DNA from 3 places in the Paenibacillus antri genome. Region 1 is predicted to be linked to each of the others. Evidence: predicted binding sites of a transcription regulator. Region 1 holds the regulator's gene; each other region holds the start of a gene.

Region 1 (7,764 bases):
TATCGTCCAAATCGAAAAGCACGGCTTTCTTCTTCATGCCCCTACGGTCTCCTTCTCCGCTCCGTTCAGCGGAATATGGTGAGCCGCCGCGAATTGCGTCAGCGCCTCGTTAATCCGATTCATCGGATACAGATGATAAGCTTTGGAGAACGAACGCTTCGTCTTCCCGTCCTTCAGCATCACGGTCGAACGATTGTCGCCGATGTGAATCGTAGCGATGTCCTGCGCCGCGACGGACCGGTCCCCGGCATACGTTCTCCAGCCGAGCTCGTTCTTCCCGACCTTAAGGAACGGCCTCCGTACGAAGAAGTGAAACAGCGCAAGCAGCAAATACAGCGCGACCGTGATCTGATATAACGTGTCTCCGGCGTTCGCCTGCGGCATCGTGAACGCGAAGAGAATGCCGGCGGAAGCCAGCACTAACGGGAACACCCAGCTTCTCCCCTTGATTTTCTCCGGGCCGTCTTTCGCGCCGATCGGCGTCTGCCCTTTTTTCAATCGGTCTTGATTCATCCGTTTGGAGTTTTTCTCCACCATGCGTTCCCATTTTCGGGACATACGTCTCAGTCCTTCTTCTCTTCGTCGTCTACGAATTCGATCGAATCCAGCTGCTGCCGGAGCGAGGCCTTCAAGTTGTCGATATATTGTTTGCGCAACTCGGCTTGTTCCAGTTTCTCCTCCGCCGTCAGTCCGACGGATTTCTGCTTTCTCGCCAGCTCGTTGATGCGTTGCACGCGTCCGGATATCATGATGACCTACTCCTTTCTTCAATTACTTAAACATAGGAGGAAGAGGCAAGTCAAGGCGGAAAACGAACAACGCCGCCAGCCGAATATCCGGCAGGCGGCGATCTGTTTTACGTATTAAGGGAGTCGCAACACTTGTCCCACTTGAAGGCTGGCGGAATCCAGATCGTTCGCTTCGATAATGCTCTGCACGTACGACTTCACGGAGACATCGTCGGGACCGTACGCCTTCGCGATCTTCCATAATGTGTCCCCCGGTTCTACGCATAGAATCGAACCGGTATCGAGAACGCTCGCCTGGGCGGCCGATTCGGCGGTCGTCGTCACCGCGGTAGAGTTGTCTTCTTGGTTGGCGCTGGCGTGAAGCATGACGCCCGACGTAGCGCTGAATCCGATCAGCGCGAGAAACATCATCATCCGTACGAAGAACTTCTTTCTCGCTTGTTGCTTGCCGTTCCGCTGTCTGTATGTGTTCGTTCTCATCGATATCGTCCTCCAAACGTTTGTTCCGAAACATTTGTTCTGATATCAAAATAACACGAACACCCGTTTGTGTCAACGGGAATTGAGAACTTTTGTTCTCCTATTCTTCGTATCGCCTTGCTTATCCACCGTCCGAACCGTTGCCTTTTAATGAAGCGCTTCGTTATATCGGGAACGCGGCGCTCCATCGCTGCGGCCGATCGCGTCTTCCATCTCCTTCCGCTCCCCCCTGCCGTACGAATGACATTCCGAAGTCCTACTTCCTTTCAAGTCGATTCGAACTTATGTTTGTACGAACTCCGGTTCTGTGTTATACTTCTCGTAATTAATTACCATTCCTTGGAGTGATCGAACTTGACGAAGCTGTCGAACCGGCAACAAGCAATTCTCGAATTCATTAGAAGCGAAGTTCGCGAGAAGGGTTATCCGCCTTCCGTACGGGAGATCGGCGAAGCCGTCGGCCTCGCGTCCAGTTCTACCGTTCACGGCCATCTCGACCGGCTCGAGAAGAAGGGCTTCATTCGCAGAGACCCGACGAAACCTCGCGCCATCGAGCTGCTTGGCGACGAAGACGAACGTCAGATGGTTCGCCTCGCGGTATCCCGCGTGCCGCTCGTCGGCAAGGTGACCGCAGGCCAACCGATTACCGCCGTCGAGAACGTCGAAGAATATTTCCCTCTTCCGTCGCATATGGTTCGCGACGATGAAGTGTTCATGCTCTCCGTCGTCGGCGAAAGCATGATCGACGTCGGCATCTTCGACGGCGATTACGTGATCGTGCGTCAACAGCAGACGGCATCCAACGGCGACATCGTCGTGGCGATGACCGAAGACGACGAAGCTACCGTTAAGACGTTCTACAAGGAGCGCGACCACATTCGTCTTCAACCGGAGAATCCGACGATGGAGCCGCTTCGCTACAATCACGTGACCGTTCTCGGCAAGGTCATCGGCATCTTCCGCGAGCTTCACTAAGACCAAGAACCCGGCGCAGCATGCGCCGGGTTCTTTCGTTCTTCCAAGTTCGGATCAAGCGTAATAGGACTTCCCCCACTCATCGGCGTGCACCGTGCAGGGCTGTTTGATGATCGTTTCGACGTCTGGCGACGGTATACGAGGGAGGCAGCACCGGAACGCAGCCGCTGCGCAAAAAAACCGACCGCGATCGCTCGCGGTCGGTCTCGATCCAACTTAATACAACGCCAAGTACTGGTCCCGTTCCCACTGATGCACCTGGGTCCGGTACATATCCCACTCGATTTCCTTCAACTCGACGAAGTGCGCGAGCGCGTGATCGCCGAGCGCGTCGCACACGACTTCGTTGCCAAGCAGCTCGTCGAGCGCTTCCTTAAGGTTTTCCGGCAGGCTCGGAATGCCCGCGGATTCCCGTTCGTCTTCGCTCATGACGTAGATGTTCCGATCGACCGGCGCAGGCAGCGACAGCTTGTTGCGAATGCCGTCGAGACCGGCCGCCAGCATGACCGCCATCGCCAAATACGGGTTCGCCGCCGGATCCGGGTTGCGCACCTCGACCCGCGTGCTGAGTCCGCGCGATGCCGGGATGCGGATCATCGGGGAGCGGTTGCTCGCCGACCAAGCCACATACACCGGCGCTTCGTATCCCGGAACGAGACGCTTATACGAGTTGACCGTCGGATTCGTGATCGCCGCGAAGCCTCGAGCGTGGCGCAGTACGCCGGCCATGTAGTGGCGAGCCGTAGCGCTGAGGCCCAGGCGGTCGCTCTCGTCGTAGAACGCGTTCGTGTCGCCTTGGAACAACGACTGATGGCAGTGCATGCCCGAGCCGTTCATCCCGAACAGCGGCTTCGGCATGAACGAGGCGTGCAAGTTATACTTGCGCGCGATCGTCTTGACGACGAGCTTGAACGTCTGAATTTGGTCGGCCGCATGAATCGCGTCGGAATATTTGAAGTCGATTTCGTGTTGACCCGGAGCGACCTCATGGTGAGACGCTTCGATTTCGAAGCCCATCTTTTCGAGCACGAGCACGATTTCGCGGCGGCAGTTCTCGCCGAGGTCCGTAGGCGCGAGGTCGAAGTATCCGCCTTGGTCGTTCGTCTCGAGCGTCGGATTACCCTTCTCGTCCGTCTTGAACAAGAAGAACTCCGGTTCCGGACCGACGTTCATCGCCGTAAAACCAAGCTCCTGCGCATCGCGAAGCGCACGCTTCAGAATTCCTCGCGGGTCGCCCGCGAACGGCGTGCCGTCCGGCATGTAAATATCGCAAATCAAACGAGCGACGCGGTCTTCCGTCACCCACGGGAAGATGACCCACGTATCCAAGTCCGGGTACAAGTACATATCGGATTCCTCGATCCGCACGTAACCCTCGATGGACGAACCGTCGAACATCATCTTGTTATCGAGCGCCTTCTCCAGCTGGCTGACCGGAATTTCCACGTTCTTGATAATGCCCATCAAGTCCGTAAATTGCAAACGGATGAACCGCACGTTCTCTTCTTTCGCGATCCGCATAATATCGTCTTTCGTGTAACCCAAAGCGATCTCTCCCATCAAATATAGTTCGGCGACTGATTTGCATCGTCAAAAGAAAAACGTCTTTCGACGTCTTCTTCCCTCTATGGATTGAAGAACCTCGACAGCTCGCCTTGAATGAGCGACACCTGTCCTCTTCGGTTTCCGCCGAGCAACTGCTGCTTGAGCATCTTATGAAGCTGCTTGTCGGTCAGCTCGCGCCGCTTGACCTCCGTATGCTCGTTAAGCACCGTCGCGTCGTCCGACTCCTTGTTGACCGGGGACAGCACCTGCTTGATTCCCGCGATATTGACGCCCTTCTCGATGAGGGACTTAATCTCCAGCAGGCGTTCCACGTCGTTAAATGAGAATAGGCGTTGGTTCCCTGAAGTTCTTGCCGGCATAATGAGTTCATGCTGTTCGTAATAACGGATTTGTCTCGCCGTCAAATCGGTCAGCTTCATAACGATTCCGATGGGAAACAATGCCATATTTCGGCGAATTTCATCACCCATTATACATCAACCTTCCAGTGTTTATAAGTGCTACTGTACATTTTAAACGAAATGACGGATACTTGTCAATTGATGTTAGGTTATATGTTATAAAAATTTACAAGATTCTTTCTTCCATCATCCGTTGTACAGCGGAAACGACACCTATTTTCACATGAGAGAAGGTCAACCCGCCTTGCATATAGGCCGTGTAAGGTTCTCGGATCGGCGCATCCGCGCTTAATTCCAGGCTTCCGCCTTGGATGAACGTACCCGCCGCCATAATGACCGGATGCTCGTAGCCCGGCATATCCCACGGCTCCGGCACGACGTGAGCGTCAACCGCGGAGGCTCGCTGCACGCTCTGCACGAAGGCGATCAGCTGCGACGCCTTGTCGAATCGTACCGCTTGGATGATGTCCGAGCGAGGATCGTCCCACTTCGGGTTCGAGACGAAGCCAAGCGCGTCGAACAGCGCCGCCGCGAACACGGCGCCCTTAAGCGCCTGTCCGACCGCGTGCGGCGCGAGAAACAGCCCTTGGTAGATCGCCCGCGTCGTTCCCAGCATCGAGCCGACTTCGGCGCCGATGCCCGGCGCCGTCAACCGATAGGCCGCCAATTCGACAAGACGCTTCCGTCCTACGATATATCCGCCCGTCGGCGCGAGTCCGCCCCCCGGGTTCTTGATCAAGGAACCTGCCATCAGATCGACCCCGACCTCGGTCGGCTCCCGCGTTTCCGTGAACTCTCCGTAACAATTGTCGAGGAAAGCGATCACGTTCGGGTTCAGCGCTTTGACGCGGCGCGTCATCTCGCCGAGCTCTTCCACCGTGAACGAAGAGCGCCACTCATACCCGCGGGACCGCTGCATCGCGACGACCTTCACCGAAGGGGACCATGCCTCCTCCACCGCATCCCAATCGACGCGACCGTCCGACCCGAGCGGCACGATCGTGCAGCGAACGCCCCAATCGCGGAGACTGCCCGTCCCGTCTCCTTCCGCGCCGATGACCTTATGCAGCGTGTCGTACGGCGATCCGGTAATGAACAGCAACTCGTCCCCGGGCCGGAGAACGCCGAACAACGCGGTAGCGATCGTATGCGTCCCCGAAGCGAAGTGAGGCCGGACCAACCCGGCCTCCGCACCGAACACCTCCGCGTACACCTCGTCCAACGTCTCCCGCCCGCGGTCGTTATAACCGTAGCCGGTCGAACCGCTGAAGTGAAAATCGCTTACCTTATACTTCTGAAACGCTTGAATCGTCTTCCATTGATTCGCATCGATCAATCGATCGATGTCCCGTAACCTCGGCTCCGCCACCCGTTCCGCCGTTGCGACGGCGTCCTGAAGCCTTGGATGTAACTCCATCATGTATGATAATCTCCCATCAACATTCCGTAAAAGGACTTATTTTACGATATAAGGTTCCAAACGTGACGCGGATAATGCAAAGGCCTTCGATTGCAGCTTGGCCGTCAATACGACCGCTTCTTCCTCCGTCTCCGACTCCATAACGTCGCTGACGCGGTAGGCCAGCGCGATCAAGTCCCCGCGCTCGATTGGGAATCGCATCGTAACGACCTCCCCCATCAAGCGGCGCTCAAGAACGTCCTTCAACGCCTCGAGGTGATCGTCGTTCATCGCCGAGATCGCGAGCGTATTCTCGCCCGTCGGAATCATCTCCCGTTCGCCCGGCGTACACAAGTCGATCTTGTTGTAAATCATGACCGTCTCTTTGCCTTGCGCGCCCAGCTCTTCCAAGACGCCGTCGACGACTCGGATATGCTCCTCGCGCATCGAAGACGAAGCGTCGACGACATGCAGGATCAAGTCCGCCTCCAGCACCTCTTCCAGCGTCGCGCGAAACGCGGCCACGAGATCATGCGGCAGCTGCTGAATGAAGCCGACCGTATCCGTCAACACGACTTCGCCGACGGACGGCAGCGGCATGCTGCGGGACGTCGGATCGAGCGTCGCGAACAGCTTGTTTTCCGCATAGACGTCCGATTTCGTCATCCGATTGAGCAGCGTCGACTTCCCTGCATTCGTATACCCCACTAACGCCACTTGGTATACGCCGCTCTTCTTCCGACGCTCGCGATGCAGCTTCCGGTGCCGCGTCACCTCGTCGAGCTGCCTGCGCAAATCCGTGATGCGGTTACGGATATGACGGCGATCGGTCTCCAGCTTCGTCTCGCCGGGACCTCTCGTTCCGATGCCGCCCCCGAGCCGGGACAAATTCTTCCCGTGTCCGGACAACCGGGGCAGCAAATAACTGAGCTGCGCCAGCTCGACCTGGAGAATGCCCTCTCTCGTCTTCGCCCGCTGCGCGAAAATATCGAGGATAAGCTGCGTCCGATCGACGATCTTCGCGTCTAAGTACTCCTCCAAATTTCGAACTTGGCCGCCGGAGAGCTCTTGATTGAAGATGACCGTCGTTCCGTTCAATTCCCGGAGCCGGTCGCGCACCTCCTCGACCTTCCCCTTCCCGATAAACCACTTGCTGTCCGCCTTCTCGCGCTTCTGCACCGCCGTGTCGAGCACTTCGACCCCGGCCGTCTCCGCCAGCCGAACGAGCTCTTCCATCGAATAGCGGACGAGATCGTCGGTTTCGTCGCCCGTCACGAGGCTAACGAGAATCGCGCGATCCTCCAACTCCGTACTCGTCGTCATCGTACTCGCTTTCATCTATGTCAGGGTCCCCTTCCGAAATCCATACTCCCCCATAACATACCATCTTGCCGAAGCGATTTCCACTTGACAACCTCCCCCGGTAAAAACGAAAGACCTCCCGCCGTCCTTCGGCGAAGAGGTCTATAGTTTACCACGCATCCGTTCCGTTCCATTCGGCTTCGAAGCGGCGAAGGAACGACTCCATGTACCGGTGCCGATCCTCGGCGATCCGCCGGGCTTCGTCCGTGTTCAAGAGCTCCTTCAGCTTCAACAGCTTCTCGTGAAAATGATTGTACGCGCTGCTCTTCCCCGTCCGATATTCCTCCGCCGTCATCGACGTTCGTATCGGCAGCGAAGGATCGTGCATCGGCTGCCCCTTCCAGCCGGAATAGGCGAACGTACGGGCGATGCCGACGGCGCCCAGCGCATCCAGCCTGTCGGCGTCCTGCACGACCCGCCCCTCGAGCGTCGTCAAGCCGGATCGTCCGCCGCCCTTAAAGCCCAAATTCGCGATAATGTCGACGATATGCTCCGCATCCGATTCCGCGACGTTCCGCTCCGCCAGCCAGCTTCGAATGTCTCGCAGGCAGCTTTCCTCGTCGCCGAACAGCTTCTCGTCCGCCAGATCGTGCAGCAGCGCCGCCATCTCGCAGACGAAGGCGTTCGCCCCCGTCGCCGCGGCGAGGCGCAGCGCCAAACGACGCACCCGCTCGATATGCCACCAGTCATGTCCGCTGCTGTCCCCGCCGAGCTTCTCCTTCGCCCAAATTTCCGCTTCCGCCGTAATATTACTCATCCCGTTCGCTCCTTCCGGCCGCCGCCTCGCGCAGCACCGCCTTCATCATCGATACATAAACTCTCCAGTAAAACG
Region 2 (7,764 bases), on a different contig from region 1:
CTTGCTGCAGCAGGTGAACGCGCTCGAGAAGATCGACCTGTCGGCGATCCTTCGTCCGGCTCCGCTGCAATTCATCGCTCCGGCGGCGCAAGAAGCCGCTGCGGCTTCCGCCGAGCCGGTGCTCGCGGCCGTAGGCGCGGAAGCGGCGATGTATCCGAGCGCGCTTAGCTTCGAATCGCCGATCGCGAAGCGTTGGAGCAAGATCAGCGCAGAGACGCGCATCATCGGCTCGCGCTTCTCCTCGAACCGCGTCCGCGACCGGTTCGACGGCAGCTACGACCAGCTTCCGGGCATCTCGCTCGAGCTGACGGACGGCTCCGTGCCGGGGAACGGTCTCGGCGCGTTCAACGCCCGCGGCGTGGACATTACGGTTCACGGCGGCGCGGAAGACGGCGTAGCGAAGATGGCGTTCGGCGGCAAGATCGCGATTCTCAAGGCGCCGAGCAAGCATAAGGCGTTCATCAACGGTTCCGTCGGCAAGTCGTTCGCCTACGGCGCGCAGAAAGGTACCTTCATCGTTCAGGGCAACGCGGACTCCCGCGCCTGCATCCGTCTCTCGGGCGCCGACGTCATCTTCGGCGGCGAGATCGTAGGTCCGATCCGCGACGACATCGGCAACATGGCCGGCCGCGCGAACCTGAAGGGCTTCGCGTTCGAATACATGACGAACGGGCGCGCCGTCGTCATGGGCGATCCGGGACCTTGGATTTGCGCCGGCATGACGGGCGGCGTCATCTACCAGCGTCTGCAGCCGGAGCTTGGCCTCGACGAAGCGGCGATCAAGCGCCGCGTCGCCAAGGGCGCGAAGGTCAGCATCACGGCGCTGGGCGACAAGAGCCGCGCCGACCTGAAGGAGCTGCTCGGTATCTACCGCTCCGAGCTGGAGAAATCCGGCCAAGCGGAAACCGCGGCGAAGATCGCTTCGATGCTCGAGAATGTCGACGCGCACTTCGTCCGGATTTCGCCGGTCACGATGCAAGCCGATCAATCGGTCGCTACGGAATAATAGAAAGAAATCCCCCGGGGGCTTGGCCTCCGGGGGATTTCTTCATGTTCCGCGCCTCGTATCGATTTAATCTTTATCGACGATCCTCCATTCCTCTTCTTCCTTGCTAAGCAAGTAAAACCCGTCCGAATAGATGTCCCCGTCCCCTTCCAGCCACGTTCTCGTCGTTACGATCGCGGACAATTCCTTAGGCGTATGCAGGCGAATGCCGACGACTTCGATCTTCCGCACCTTGCTGGCCGGAAAGCCCATATTGCTGTTTTCCGCGAGCAAGCTCATATAGCCGTCTTGGTCCCCTTCGTTTTGAAATCGGACGGACCGGTTAATCGTCTGGATCAGCTTCAACTCTTCGCCGACGTATTTGCTTTCGTCCGCATAGCTCGCTTCCGCGGGATCGGGCTTCCTCTCGGGATTCGACTCCTGCGCGGACTCGATCTGCGCCTTCGCCGGCAATATCGGCCGCTCTCCGGGCGCCGCCATGCAGCCCGCGGCGATCGCGCCGACCGCGAGCAGCATCCCAATAAGCTTGTATGACATCCCTCCACCTCTTTCCACCGGCTTCCATATCGATTAGACGCACCAAGGCGATGCAGGGTTGCACCGTTTTCATGCAAACCTGTGTTCGCATTCGCGAAACGACTGTGGTATACTTCAACTACGAACACAAGTTCCTATAGAATCAGGAGCGTATCGTATGACGACCAAACAATTCGAATCCGTTACCGCCAAGCTCGTCCTGAACCGCGTGAAGGTCGAACGCATGCCGTTCGACTGGTCGCTCAACCCCTACCGCGGCTGCGCGCACGGCTGCAGCTTCTGTTACGCGCGCGCCTTCCAGACATTCCTCGGCAAGGAAGCTACCGACGAGTTTCAGCATCATATATTTATTAAGGAGAACGCCGCCGAAGCGTTGGAATCCCAACTCCGCACGTTCGGGCGCAGGCACGGCCTGCGCGACACCGACGTCGGCCCCCGCATCGGTCCCGTCGCCGTCGGCACGGCGACGGACCCGTACCAGCCGATCGAGGCGAAGGCGCGGCAGACGCGCCGCTGCCTGCAGGTGCTGGCGCGCTACCGCGTCCCGACGTCCGTCACGACCCGGTCGCCGCTCGTCCTGCGGGATCTGGACGTGCTGCGCGACGTCGACGTCACGTCGATCAACATTAGCGTCAACACGTTAGACGCAGCGATCGCCAGGAAGCTGGAGCCGGCCTCGCCCCATCCGGCCGGGCGAATGCGCGCGGTCCGGGCGCTCGCGAACGCAGGCTTCCCCGTCGGCATCTTCGTCGCCCCGATTCTGCCGCTGCTCACCGACGGCGAAGAGACGCTCGACGCGCTCTTCGCCGAGTCGAAGGCGCAGGGCGCCGGCTTCGCGATGACGTCGCTGCTGCGGCTGTCCCCCGACGTAAAGATGTGGTATTACCATACGCTCGAGATGCATTTCCCGGAGCTGATCCAGCCTTACGCTCGGTTATATCGGAACGCCTACGTCGAACGGTCGTATGCCGACAAGATGAAGCGGCGCATCGAAGCCGTATCGGCTCGGCACGGCCTTCCCGAGCCGGCTCCCGTCCTTCGGCCCTCGGCCGCGGCTCCGGCGCCTGCGAAGCCGCTGCCGGAGCAGCTCAGTTTCGCGTTCTAATAAGCGCGCGAGGGTTATTTCGCGCCGAGCAGCACCGAGAGGATACCTGCGGCGATGAGCGGCCCGACGGGGACCCCTCGGAACAGGGCGACCCCCAGAATCGTCCCCAGCAGCAGCCCCGTCACGACCGCGGGCTGCTGCGACATGAGCGTCACGCCTCGGCCGCCGAGATAGGCGACTAACAAGCCGACGGCGACCGCGGCCAGCGACTGCCACCGCAGGAGCGACGCAACCGCCGCGCGATGGTCGAGGCTCCCGCTGGCGATCGGGGCCAGAATGCCGATGGTTAAGATGACGACGCCGGCGGTAAGACCGTAGTTCTCCAGCCACGGGAATACCTGATGCAGCTTTGTGACGCGAAGCAGGAGCAGCGCGACGACGGCGATGGCGACGGTGGAATTGTTGCCGAGAATGCCGAGCGCGGCTAAGACCAGCAGCGCCGCGGACGGCAGATCGACGGACGGCATGGTGCGGATTCCCCTTCCCGTTCGTATCGGATGATGCATAGGATTTCCAATTTCGTTGACGCTAACCGTCCGCGGCGGCGCTCGACGCAAAGAAGCGAGCCGAGGATCCCTCCCCGGCTCGCTTCTTGCGTTCGTATTGTTTTATTTCACTTCGAAATACGTATACAGATCGTCGATCATCAGATTCGCCGCGATGACGCCGCCGGCCGTATTCCAGATCGCGTCGCTTACCTTGTACGCCTTGCCCGCTTTCACGACGTCGAGCGTCTGCCACAACGGGTCTTTCAACCAACTATCCTCGACGGCCGTCGCGCCGCCGTCGCCGAGCTCGTAAGAGAAGTAGAACAGGATGTCGCCGTCCATCTCCTCGATCCGCTCCTTCGTTACGCCGCGAGCCGCGAAATCGTCGATATCCTGCGCCGGCGGACGCGCCAAGCCGATCTGGCTCAGAATGACGCCCGAGAACGTATCCTTCCAATAAATCCGCGTATCGTTCGCCATGAAGCGCACGATCGACACTTGCGTCGACAGCTTGTCGCCGAGCTTCGTCTTCAGGTCCGCGATGCGCGCCTCGTAATCGCCCATAACCTTCTCGCCTTCGGCCGTCTTGCCGAGAACGTCGGCGTACATCTTGAAGTTGACTTGCCAATCGCCGCGAAGCGTCTCCGCGAACACCGTCGGCGCGATTGCGCTCAGCTCGTCGTAGATTTCTTCGTTACGCATCTTGTTGCCGATAATGAGGTCCGGCTTCAAGCCGATGATGAGCTCCAGGTTCGGCTGGCTTTCTTCCCCGACGTTCACGACGTCCTTCATCTGATCCTTAATGTGGTCGTACCACGGATCGCCGAGCCACGACTTCGCCGCGCCGACCGGCGTGACGCCGAGCGCGAGCAGCGCTTCCGTGCCTTCGTTCGTCAGGATGACGACGCGCTGCGGATTCGTCGGGACGTCCGTCGTCCCCATCGCGTGCGTAAAGCTGCGCGTGGCCGGCTCCGCTTCCGGCGCCGCCTCGGACGTCGCCGCCCCGTTATCGTTCGCCGCTTCGGTCGAATCGGACGTCTCCGCAGCAGGTTGCTGCGAGTCCGTTCCGCCGCAGGCGGCCAACCCGAAGGCCAATGCCAACAACGCGATCGACGTAAGCGCTATGTTCGACAGCTTTTTCATAAGTAAATTCCACTCCCCATAGGTGTCTGATAATGATTCTCAGCAAGATGACAAACCTCACTATACAAACGAAGCGGCAACCTGTCAAGGTATTTTTTGAAAACGATTCTCATCTTCATTGACAGGTGAGAACAGTTCTCATACAATGGGTAAGTAACTTATCCTACCTCATAAGGATTTCAATCACACATGAAGAAACCGTTCGGACTTCTCGCCTGCGTTGTTCTGCTGTGCGGCTTCGGCTTTCTGTCGATCGCGTACGGCAGCCGAAGCATCGACTTATATACGGTCTGGCAAGCTTTCGCCGCCTTCGACGGCACGTCGGCCGATCACTTGATCGTGCGCAATACCCGGCTGCCGCGGACGCTCGTCGCGGCGGCGGTCGGCGCGGCGCTCGCCGTCTCCGGGGCGATCATGCAGACGGTCACGCGCAACCCGCTCGCGTCGCCGAGCATCTTCGGCGTCAACAGCGGCGCGGCGCTCTGCATTATCGTCGCGATCTCCGTTCTCAGCATCGATTCGCAGTCGCAGTTCATCTGGGCCGCGTTCCTCGGCGCCGCGCTCGCGGCCGGAGCCGCTTACGGACTCGGCTCGGTCGGCCGCGGCGGCGGTTCGCCGGTCAACATTACGCTCGCCGGCGCCGCGGTGACCGCCTTCGCGTCTTCGATCACGCAAGGCATTATGCTGGTGAACGGAAGATCGTTCGATCAGATCATCTTCTGGCTCGTCGGCTCCGTCGCGGGCCGCGAGATGCCGATGCTGCTCCCGGTGCTGCCGTTCCTCGCGATCGGCGCGATCGTCTGCTTCGCGCTCGCGGCGCCGCTCAATACGCTGGCGCTCGGCGAAGACGTCGCGCGCGGTCTCGGTCAACGCGTCGGCGCGGTGAAGCTCGGCGCCGCCGCGGCCGTCGTCCTCCTCGCGGGCTCGTCGGTCGCCGTGGCGGGACCGATCGCCTTCGTCGGCATCGTCGTGCCGCATATCGCCCGGTTCGTCGCCGGCCGCGATCACCGGTGGCTGCTGCCGTACAGCGCCCTGCTCGGGAGCGTCCTGCTGCTCGGCGCGGACGTAATCGCCCGATTCGTCGCGATGCCGAACGAATTGCCCGTCGGCGTCGTCACCGCGCTGATCGGCGTCCCGTTCTTCGTATGGGTGGCAAGGAGGGACGTTCATGCGAAGTAATCGTTACGCGGTTCGCACGCGCTTGTTCTCGTATTTGATCGAACGCCGCGCCGTCTTCTGGACGGTCGTCCTGACGATCGCGCTCGTCGCGCTCGTCTGCGTCAGCGCCGGCGTCGGAAGCTTATGGATTTCGCCGGTCGAAGTGCTTCGCGGCGCGTTCGGCTTCGGCGACGACGCGACGCGGACGGTGCTGTATTCGTTCCGTCTTCCCCGCGCCGCCATGTCCGTCTTGGCCGGCGCCTGCCTCGCGGCTTCGGGCGCGCTGCTCCAAAGCGTGTCCCGCAACCCGCTCGCCTCGCCGGATATGATCGGCGTCACGGGCGGGGCGGCCGCGGCGGGCGTCGCGAGCCTCGTCCTGACCGGCGGCGCGATCGGCCTGACCGGCCTGTCGCTCTCCGCGATCGGCGGCGCCGTCGCCGTCGCCGCGCTGTTGTTCGCGCTCGCGTGGAAGGGCGGCGTCTCGCCGCTGCGTCTCGTCTTGATCGGCGTGGCGCTGCAGACCGCCGCGGGGTCGCTCTCTTCGTTCATGATCATTCTGAGCCCGACGTATTTGGCGACGCAGGCGTTCACCTGGCTGACCGGGAGCGTATACGGCAGCTCTTGGAACAATGTCGGGGCGCTGCTCCCGTGGGCGGCCGGCTTCGGCCTCGTCGCATGGATGCTCTCCCGCAAGGCGAACGTGCACGAGCTCGGCGAGGACGTCGCCGCCAGCGTCGGCAGCCGGGTATCCCGCGAGCGCTCGGCGCTCATCGCGATCAGCGCCGCGCTCGCCGGCGCCGCGGTATCCCAAGTCGGCGCGATCGGCTTCATCGGCCTGATGGCGCCGCACATGGCCCGCAGGCTCGTCGGCCCGGCGTTCGGCGCCGTCCTGCCGGTATCGGCGTGCATCGGCGCCATGCTGCTGCTGATCGCCGATACGCTCGGCCGGACCGCGTTCCCGCCGAACGACATTCCTGCCGGCGTGTTTACGGCGGCGGTAGGGGCTCCCTTTTTCGTATATCTACTCTTAAGGAGGAAGGGCAAATGACGGCCATGGAAGCGAAGGGGCTGACGCTGGCATACGGCGGCGCGCCGATTATCGATCGTCTCGACCTCTTGATCCCGAAAGCCAAGATTACCGTCCTGATCGGCAAGAACGGCTGCGGCAAGTCGACGCTGCTGCGGTCGATCGCGCGGCTGATGAAGCCTGCCGGGGGCGCCGTCCTGTTGGACGGCAAGGACATCTACGGTTCGCCGACGAAGGACGTCGCGAAGAAGCTCGCGATCCTGCCGCAAGGCCCCGTCGCGCCGGAAGGCCTCACCGTGCTGCAGCTCGTCAAGCAAGGGCGGTACCCGCATCAGACGTGGCTGAAGCAATGGACGCGGGACGACGAGACGGTCGTCCGAGAGGCGCTCCAAGCGACCGGCATGACGCCGTTCGCCGACCGCCCCGTAGACGCCTTGTCCGGCGGTCAGCGTCAGCGCGCCTGGATCGCCATGACGCTCGCGCAGCAAACCGAGACGATCCTGCTCGACGAGCCGACGACGTACCTCGATATGACGCACCAGATCGAAGTGTTGGAGCTGCTCGCCGCCCTCAACGAGCGGGAGCGCCGCACGATCGTGATGGTGCTGCACGATCTGAACCTCGCCTGTCGATACGCGCACCACATCGTGGCGGTCGCGGGCGGAGGCGTGTACGCCGAAGGGCCGCCGGAGAAGGTCGTTAACGAGACGCTCGTCCGCGATGTGTTCGAGATGGACTGCCGCATGATCGCGGATCCGGTATACGGCTCGCCGCTCTGCATCCCGCTCGGCTCGCGGGCGCCGTCGCAGCCGCCGCAGCCGCCGCGAGGCGACGCGTCGGCCGTTACCTCCGATCCGAACCCGACGCCCGAGAAGGAAAAGGAGACCGCCTATGTCCGTTGATACCCGATTGACGGTGCAGCGGCAGCTCGGCTTCTACACCGAAGAGCCGGAAGGCGTCTCGGACCGGCTGCCCGGTCCGATGCTCGCCTCTCCGGAGCAGGTGAAGTCGCTCGTGGACCGCGTCGCCGGCATGCTCGGCACCGATAAGCCGACGGTCGCCGCGTCGCAGTTCACGAAGTGGTACTGCCGTTCTCTCATATCCGTCTTATACGAATTCAGCGTGCTCGGCATCGCGCGTTCCGCCTCGCTCCGGGATATCGCCGTCCTGTTCCCCGGGGAGCCGCCGTTCGCCGTCTTGTGCGGCGGGCGCACCGCCCGAGTGACGGATGACGCTTCTCGGGAATCGCTGCGGGAGCTGACGGTCATTCGCTTGTTCGCGCACAATTGGAACCTCGTCT
Region 3 (7,764 bases), on a different contig from region 1:
TCTCGTACCCGCCCGGATGCTCCAGCCCTTTCACCCACGTCTCGATCCCGTCGAAGTCCGAACCGAAGCCGACATGATCCGCCCCGCCTAAGCCGCAGACGTAATCGAGATGACGCAGCACGTCGTCGATTCCGGCTTCGCGGCCGTCGCTGCGGAGGAAATACGGGACGAACGTGATGCCGATGCGGCCGTTCGCCGCGATCAGCGCTCGAATCTGGTCGTTGGACAGATTACGGGGATGGTCGCAGAGCGACTTCGCGTTGGAATGCGAAGCGATCGGCGCGTGCCGCGACGTCTCGAGAACGTCCCAGAACCCCTTCACCGACAAGTGAGAGACGTCGAGCGTCATGCCCAGCCGATCGCATTCGGCGACCAGTCGTCGGCCCGCCGCCGTCAGCCCGCCGCCTCTCGGCTCTCGGACGCCGTCCGCGGCCCAGTTCGCGACATTCCATGTCACGCCGAGCGTCCGCACGCCGAGCGCGTACGCGATGCGAAGGTACGCCAGATTCCCCTCCAGCGCATCGGCGCCTTCCATCGTCAGCATCGCGCCGATTCTCGTCTCCCCCGGTCGCATCAGCGTCTCGATGTCCTGCTTCGAACGAATCGGCAGGATGTCGGGCCTGGACGCGATGCGCTGTTCGAACGCGTCGACGCTCGCCAACACCGCGTCGAACGGCCTCCCCTTCCACGCTTCAGGGACGTAGATGGCGAACGCTTGCAGCTGGACGCCCCCCTCCTTCAACCGTTTCGCGGTGACGTCCAGGCGCCGGTCGTCCTCGAATCGGATGTCCGAGGCAAGAATCATTTTGCTCAATGCGTCGCAATGCAAATCCCAACGTTTCATCTCGAATCGCCCCTTCCTCAACCCTTGGTTTGGACAAAAGAAAAAGCCTCTCAGGGAGGCCATGCGAGCGGAAACGCGTTATGAAGGCGGGACGCCGACGTCCCGGGATGAACGAGGTTCGAATTACCGCGGTTCGACGATCAGCTTGATCGCCGTCCGGTCTTCCCCGTCGATGACGATGTCGGTGAATGCCGGGATGCAGATCAGGTCGACGCCGCTCGGCGCCACGAAGCCCCTGGCGATCGCGACCGCCTTGATCGCTTGATTCAGCGCTCCCGCGCCGATCGCTTGCAACTCCGCTCCTCCCCGCTCTCGCAACACCCCTGCCAATGCGCCTGCCACCGAGTTCGGATTCGATTTCGCTGATACTTTTAATACTTCCATGAATTGGACCTCCTCGGGAAAGCTTCACTCATTCCGGTATTCATGTATATTCGCATGACTTCGGAATCATTCCACCCGAGGAGGCTTGTTCTGGGTTTCCTCTTAATTTATCTAACAATTCAGAATAGTTCCACATGGAACAATGGCTTAGAACATCTTAAACTCGCCCTCGTAAATACGGATCGTCTTGATCGATTTCGCCTTGCCCGTCGACTCGTCGATGTCGATCACGACGCCGTGGAATTGGTATTTCCCTTCGGCGGCCGCGAACCGAACCGGCAGCTGCGTCAGAAATTTCGTCAAGACGGCTTCCCGTTCCATGCCGAGGATTCCCTCTCTCGACCCCGTCATGCCGACGTCCGTAATGTACGCCGTGCCGTTCGGCAGCAGCTGCTCGTCGTTCGTCTGCACATGCGTATGCGTCCCGACGACCGCGGACGCCTTGCCGTCCAAATACCAACCGACCGCCAGCTTCTCGGACGTCGCTTCCGCGTGAACGTCGACGAGCGTCGCGACCGGACGCTTCTTCGACTTGTCGAACAGCTTGTCGAGCGTTCGGAACGGGCAGTCGAGCGGCGGCAGGAAGGCGCGCCCCATCACGTTGATCAGCAGCAGCTCCTTCCCGTTCGCCTTCAGCGTCACGCTGCCTTGACCGGGCGTTCCCGGCGGGAAGTTGGCCGGCCGGATGAGCCTCGGCTCCTTATCGATAAACTCGAAGATATCTTTATTGTCCCACGTATGGTTGCCCATGGAGATGCCATGCACGCCCAGCTCGAAAAATTCGTTCGCGATCGCGCCCGTAATCCCCTTGCCGCCTGCGGCGTTCTCGCCGTTCACGACGATGAAATCCGGCTTATGCGTTTGCTTCAGCGCCGGCAAATTTTCCTTCAGCGCCCGCCGGCCCGTAGATCCGACGATATCGCCGATAAACAGTACTTTCACGTTCGTCCCCAGCTCCTTTTCGTGCGCGACTGTCGCGAAACAGGAACGGCTGTCCCAGTCGGAATGCACCGGGACAGCCGCCATGTCATTATTATTTTGCGTATTCCACCGCGCGGGTTTCGCGAATGACCGTGACCTTAATATGCCCCGGATAATCGAGTTCGTTCTCGATTTTCTTCGTGATGTCCCGCGCCAGACGGAACGATTCCGCATCGTCGATGCGCTCCGGCTGCACCATGACGCGAATTTCGCGTCCGGCTTGAATCGCGTACGACTTCTCGACGCCTTCGAACGACTCCGAGATTTCCTCGAGACGCTGCAGACGCTTGATGTACGTCTCCAACGTTTCGCGGCGCGCTCCCGGTCTTGCCGCGGACAATGCGTCCGCCGCGCCGACGAGCATCGCGATGACCGACGTCGCTTCCGTATCGCCGTGATGCGATGCGATACTGTTGACGACGACCGGATGCTCCTTGTATTTCTTGCCGATCTCGACGCCGATTTCGACGTGGGAGCCTTCGACCTCGTGGTCGAGCGCCTTCCCGATATCGTGCAGCAAGCCCGCGCGCTTCGCGAGGGTGATGTCCTCGCCCAGCTCTCCGGCCATGAGGCCGGCCAAGTAGGCGACTTCCATCGAGTGCTTCAGCACGTTCTGGCCGTAGCTTGTACGGAACTTCAAGCGGCCCAAGATCTTGATCAAATCCGGGTGCAGCCCGTGAACGCCGACCTCGAACGTCGCTTGCTCGCCGTATTCGCGAATCCGCTCGTCCACTTCCTTGCGGGATTTCTCCACCATCTCTTCGATCCGAGCCGGGTGGATTCGTCCGTCCGCGACGAGCTTCTCGAGCGCGTTGCGAGCGATCTCTCTGCGAATCGGATCGAAGCCCGACAAGATGACGGCCTCCGGCGTATCGTCGATAATGAGATCGATGCCCGTCAGCGTCTCGAGCGCGCGAATGTTGCGGCCTTCGCGACCGATGATGCGGCCTTTCATCTCCTCGTTCGGCAGCGCGACGACGGATACCGTCGTCTCCGCGACGTGGTCCGCCGCGCAGCGCTGGATCGACAAGGTGATGATTTCCCGCGCCTTCTTGTCCGCTTCTTCTTTCGCCTGCTGTTCGATTTCCTTCATCAGCTGAGCCGCTTCGAGTCGCACTTCGCTCTCGACGTTGCTCAGAATCATCTGCTTCGCATCTTCCTGCGTCAAGCCGGAGATGCGCTCCAGTTCCTCGACTTGCTTGCGATAGAGAGCGTCGATCTGTTGTTGCGTCTCTTCTACGCGCTTCTCTTTGTTGGCAAGCTGCTCTTCTTTACGCTCTAAAGAATCGAGTTTCTTATCCAGCGTTTCCTCTTTCTGCTGTAACCTTCGTTCCTGTCGTTGCGTTTCGTTGCGACGTTCGCGAATGTCTCGTTCGGCTTCGGAGCGAAGCTTATGGATTTCGTCTTTCGCTTCCAGGACCGCTTCTTTCTTCAGCGCCTCGGCTTCTTTCGAAGCGTTATCGAGAATATTCCGAGCCGCCTCCTCCGCACTTGAGATTTTGGCTTCGGCAATGGACTTGCGAATAAGGTAACCGATCCCAAAGCATGCTGCGCCAACAAGGAGAGCGATAATGAGGGTGACCCACCAGTAGGTCATCTAGTTCACCTCCCCGTTGCCACACAACGATTGAGCTTATCCTTCGAGGCCCAACGATGTGTTCTTTTTTAGTTGTAGTTGCGTTCGCTTTGACATTGCAGTTCTCTCTTCTCGCGCGTTCCGTAAAGAATTGGCGAAAATGAAAATTGAATATACCATTTCATTGTAGCTTTCACTAAAGAAAATTGTCAAGCAACGACTATTCCCATGCCCAGTCCTCTTCCTCGGCGCCGGTCGGCTCGTTCGCCGTCGCCTCTCGCACCGCTTCCCGGACCGCGGCCGCGGAGAAGCCTCGCCGAGCCAAGTACGCGTATAGCTTCCGTTTCGCGGCGACGCGATCCTCTTGTCCGGACAACGTCTTCCACCGCTTGCGCGCGACCGACGTCGCGGACGCCTTCTCCTCCTCGGGGTCGATGTCTCCTACCGCTTCTTGGACGGTAGCTTTGGCGACGCCCTTCTGCAGCAGCTCCTGCTTGATCCACTGCTTGCCCTTGCCCTGGCGCTGCAGCCGCTCCTCCGCCAGCGACCGGCTGAACCGTTCGTCGTCTACGTACCGCTGCTCGGTCAGCCGCCTCACGCAGTCGTCGATCGTAGACGGTTCGTATTCCTTGCGGGTCAGGTACGTCCGGATTTCCTTCTCGGTTCGCGGACGGTTGCCGAGCCAACGTACGGCCTTCACGTACGCGTCTTGGCGTTCTTCGTCCCGCAGCACCTCTTCCAGCCGGTCCGGCGGCACGGACTGCCCCTTGAACAAGCGGTGCCGCATCAAGACATCCTCATGGACCGCGAAGGCGAACTCGTCGTCGATGAACACGTTATATCGATGCTGCTGTTTCTTCTGCTTCTCTACCGATGTAATGACGCCTTGACGTTCCACTCGTCTCTTCCTCCTTACGCAACCGAAAACCGGCACCCGACGTTGGCCGGGTGCCGGTGCGTAATGTACTTATGACGCTACTATTCTATAACGAATCTTACGCTTCCGCTTCCTCGTCGAAATCGTCGTCGTCATCGCCGCTGGATATTCCGGCAGGCAGCCCCGGAGCGACGACCGTCGCTTCGCGTACCTTCTTCTCGATAGATTCCGCGATCTTCGGATTGTCCTTCAAGAATTGTTTCGCATTCTCCCGTCCTTGACCGAGGCGTTCGCCGTCGAACGAGAACCATGCGCCGCTCTTCTGTACGATATCGAGCTCCGTCCCGATATCGATGATGCTGCCCTCTCTCGAGATGCCTTCGCCGTACATGATATCGATCTCCGCTTGCTTGAACGGCGGAGCGACTTTATTCTTCACGACCTTGATCCGCGTGCGGTTACCGACCATGTCGTTGCCTTGCTTGATCGTCTCGATCCGTCGAACTTCTAAACGGACGGAGGAGTAGAACTTCAATGCGCGGCCGCCCGGCGTCGTCTCCGGGTTGCCGAACATGACGCCGACCTTCTCGCGAAGCTGGTTGATGAAGATCGCGATCGTCTTGGACTTGCTGATCGCGCCGGACAGCTTTCGAAGCGCCTGCGACATGAGACGCGCTTGCAAGCCTACGTGAGAATCGCCCATCTCGCCTTCGATCTCGGCCTTCGGCACGAGCGCCGCGACGGAGTCGATGACGATAATGTCGACGGCGCCGCTGCGAACGAGCGCTTCGGCGATCTCGAGCGCCTGCTCGCCCGTATCCGGCTGGGAAAGAAGCAGCTCGTCGATGTTGATGCCGAGCTTCGAAGCGTACACCGGATCGAGCGCATGCTCGGCGTCGATGAAGGCGGCTTGTCCGCCTCTCTTCTGTACTTCCGCGATCGCATGCAGCGCGACCGTCGTCTTACCGGACGATTCCGGTCCGTAAATCTCGATGATTCGGCCCCGCGGGAAGCCGCCTACCCCGAGCGATATATCAAGCGCGAGCGATCCGCTGGACACGGTCTCGACTTGCATATGCGCGCTTTCTCCAAGCTTCATGATTGAACCCTTGCCGAATTGTTTCTCGATCTGGCGGAGCGCCATCTCTAATGCGGCTTTCCGATCGCTCACAATGAACACTTCCTTTTCTCTGATAATTGTATGATACCTTCTTTTTGTCTCCTTGCCAACCATTTTTTCGAACATACATTCGACTTTTTTTCCGATTCGCGTCGATGTCGGCGTCCGCTTCCATATCGCTTGCCCGCTGTCGACGCCGCTTCACGCATCCCCGGCCGGAGGACGCAAAAAAACCGCGGCAAATCACGATTCGCCACGGTTCTTCCGTACCCCCATCATACCCCGAGCGCCGCCGGTTTGGCAAGCATTACCGCAGCCGCTTCCACAGCTCATAGAAGCCGGCGCGGCAGGCGCGCAGCTTCACGATCTCGCGGCTGCCGGACAGCTTCAGCTCGCGCACCTCCGTCGCCTTCCCCTCCTCGGCGACGCCGAGGTAGACGAGTCCGGCCGGCTTGCCGTCGGCGGAAGGTCCCGGTCCGGCCACGCCCGTGAACGACACCGCGAACGTCGTCCCGAGCCGGGTCCGCGCGCCTTCCGCCATGCTCGCCGCCGTCTCCGCGCTGAGCGCCCCGGGGGCGCCGGGGCCGCTCAGGAGCGCCTTCGGCACGCCGAGCAGCGCCGTCTTCGCGGCGTTCGAGTAGCTGACGATGCCGCCGGCGAACGCCTCGGAGCTGCCCGGATGCGACGTCGTCATGTCCGCGAACAAGCCGCCCGTGCAGCTCTCCGCCGCGGCGAGCGTCGCTCCGCGCTCGCGCAGAAGCCGCACGATGACCGCGTCCAGGCTGACGTCCTCCTCGGCGTACAGATGGTCGCCGACGCGGCGGCGGATCTCCGCCTCCGTATCCGCCATCTTGGCGAACGCCTCCGCCTCGGAGGAAGCGCGCGACGTCAGCCGAATCATCACTTCGCCTTCCTTCGCGTACGGGGCGATCGTCGGATCCGCTTGGGATTCGATCAGATCGAGCAGCGCATGCTCTAGTCCCGACTCCCCGATGCCTGCGAACTTCAAAGATTTCGAGAATAACGGAAGCGCGTCGTTCATATTCGCCCGGAGCCACGGCTTGGCGTACCGGTCGAACATCGGCTTCAGCTCCCGCGGCGGCCCCGGCAGCAGCACGTACAGCTTGCCGTCCCGGCGAAGCGCCGTGCCGACGGCCATCCCCGTATCGTTCGGCAGCACGTCCGCTCCCGCGAGCGTCAACGCTTGACGGCGGTTGCTCTCCACCATGACGGCCCCCCGCTCGGCGAAATACGCTTCGATCTTCCGCATGCCATCTTCGTCCATCACAAGCTCCGCCCCGACGTGTATGCCGAGCGCGTCCCGCGTCAAGTCGTCCATCGTCGGACCGAGCCCGCCCGTGCAGATGACGATGTCCGCCCGCTCCGATGCGATCCGAAGCGCCGACACGATGCGATCCACGTTATCGCCTACCACCGTCTGGTAATAGACGTCAATGCCGATGCCGGCGCAAGCTTCCGCCAAATATTGCGCGTTCGTATTCACGATCTGGCCGAGCAGCAGCTCCGTGCCGACCGCGACGATTTCCGCTTTCATGCCGCAACACTCCCCTTTGTTAGCAAAAGAAAAGCCGATCGAATGCAAGCGCGCGGCGCTTCCTTCGATTCGGCCTCCTTACCTCACGTCGTCGATGACGTTTTTGTTTTGCACGAAATAATCGATCCCCGAATAAATCGTGATCGCCGCGGCCGCCCAGCTCGAAATCAAATCGAACGGGATGCCGAGGAAATAAAACGGAAAATTGTTAAGCAAAAGCGCGATGATCATCGTAATCTGAATGCCGGTCTTCCACTTGCCCCATGCGCTCGCCGCGACGACCTTCCCCTCGAGCAGAGCGACTTGGCGCAGGCCGGTGATCGCGAACTCGCGAGAAATAATGACGACGGCGATCCACGCGTCGACCTTCTGCATGTCGACGAGCGAAATGAGCACCGCCGCGACGAGCAGCTTGTCGGCGAGCGGG

The links. The regulator LexA, encoded in region 1, represses DNA repair genes until DNA is damaged. The targets are predictions, from matches to a motif close to CGAACATATGTTCG.
Region 2: the regulator LexA is predicted to act here: its motif matches at 1,618-1,631, upstream of FE782_RS14645 (SPL family radical SAM protein).
Region 3: the regulator LexA is predicted to act here: its motif matches at 5,902-5,915, upstream of recA (recombinase RecA).

What each region holds. Positions count from the first base shown of each region.
Region 1 covers NZ_VCIW01000016.1:5,648-13,411, reverse strand. Annotated here, with positions in the region: gene FE782_RS20990 (HAD family hydrolase) at 1-37, opposite strand, end outside; gene FE782_RS20985 (hypothetical protein) at 34-558, opposite strand; gene FE782_RS20980 (DUF896 domain-containing protein) at 564-749, opposite strand; gene FE782_RS20975 (LysM peptidoglycan-binding domain-containing protein) at 864-1,229, opposite strand; gene lexA (transcriptional repressor LexA) at 1,584-2,204, shown strand; gene glnA (type I glutamate--ammonia ligase) at 2,421-3,749, opposite strand; gene FE782_RS20960 (MerR family transcriptional regulator) at 3,830-4,240, opposite strand; gene FE782_RS20955 (methionine gamma-lyase family protein) at 4,338-5,591, opposite strand; gene hflX (GTPase HflX) at 5,628-6,908, opposite strand; gene FE782_RS20945 (HD domain-containing protein) at 7,042-7,689, opposite strand.
Region 2 covers NZ_VCIW01000009.1:3,549-11,312, reverse strand. Annotated here, with positions in the region: gene FE782_RS14655 (glutamate synthase-related protein) at 1-1,006, shown strand, start outside; gene FE782_RS14650 (hypothetical protein) at 1,073-1,543, opposite strand; gene FE782_RS14645 (SPL family radical SAM protein) at 1,701-2,648, shown strand; gene FE782_RS14640 (DUF441 domain-containing protein) at 2,663-3,115, opposite strand; gene FE782_RS14635 (ABC transporter substrate-binding protein) at 3,257-4,279, opposite strand; gene FE782_RS14630 (FecCD family ABC transporter permease) at 4,469-5,458, shown strand; gene FE782_RS14625 (FecCD family ABC transporter permease) at 5,448-6,485, shown strand; gene FE782_RS14620 (ABC transporter ATP-binding protein) at 6,482-7,366, shown strand; gene FE782_RS14615 ((2Fe-2S)-binding protein) at 7,356-7,764, shown strand, end outside.
Region 3 covers NZ_VCIW01000005.1:64,773-72,536, reverse strand. Annotated here, with positions in the region: gene FE782_RS09885 (dipeptidase) at 1-844, opposite strand, end outside; gene FE782_RS09880 (stage V sporulation protein S) at 968-1,228, opposite strand; gene FE782_RS09875 (TIGR00282 family metallophosphoesterase) at 1,376-2,170, opposite strand; gene rny (ribonuclease Y) at 2,262-3,806, opposite strand; gene FE782_RS09865 (RecX family transcriptional regulator) at 4,006-4,683, opposite strand; gene recA (recombinase RecA) at 4,781-5,833, opposite strand; gene FE782_RS09855 (competence/damage-inducible protein A) at 6,090-7,337, opposite strand; gene pgsA (CDP-diacylglycerol--glycerol-3-phosphate 3-phosphatidyltransferase) at 7,416-7,764, opposite strand, start outside.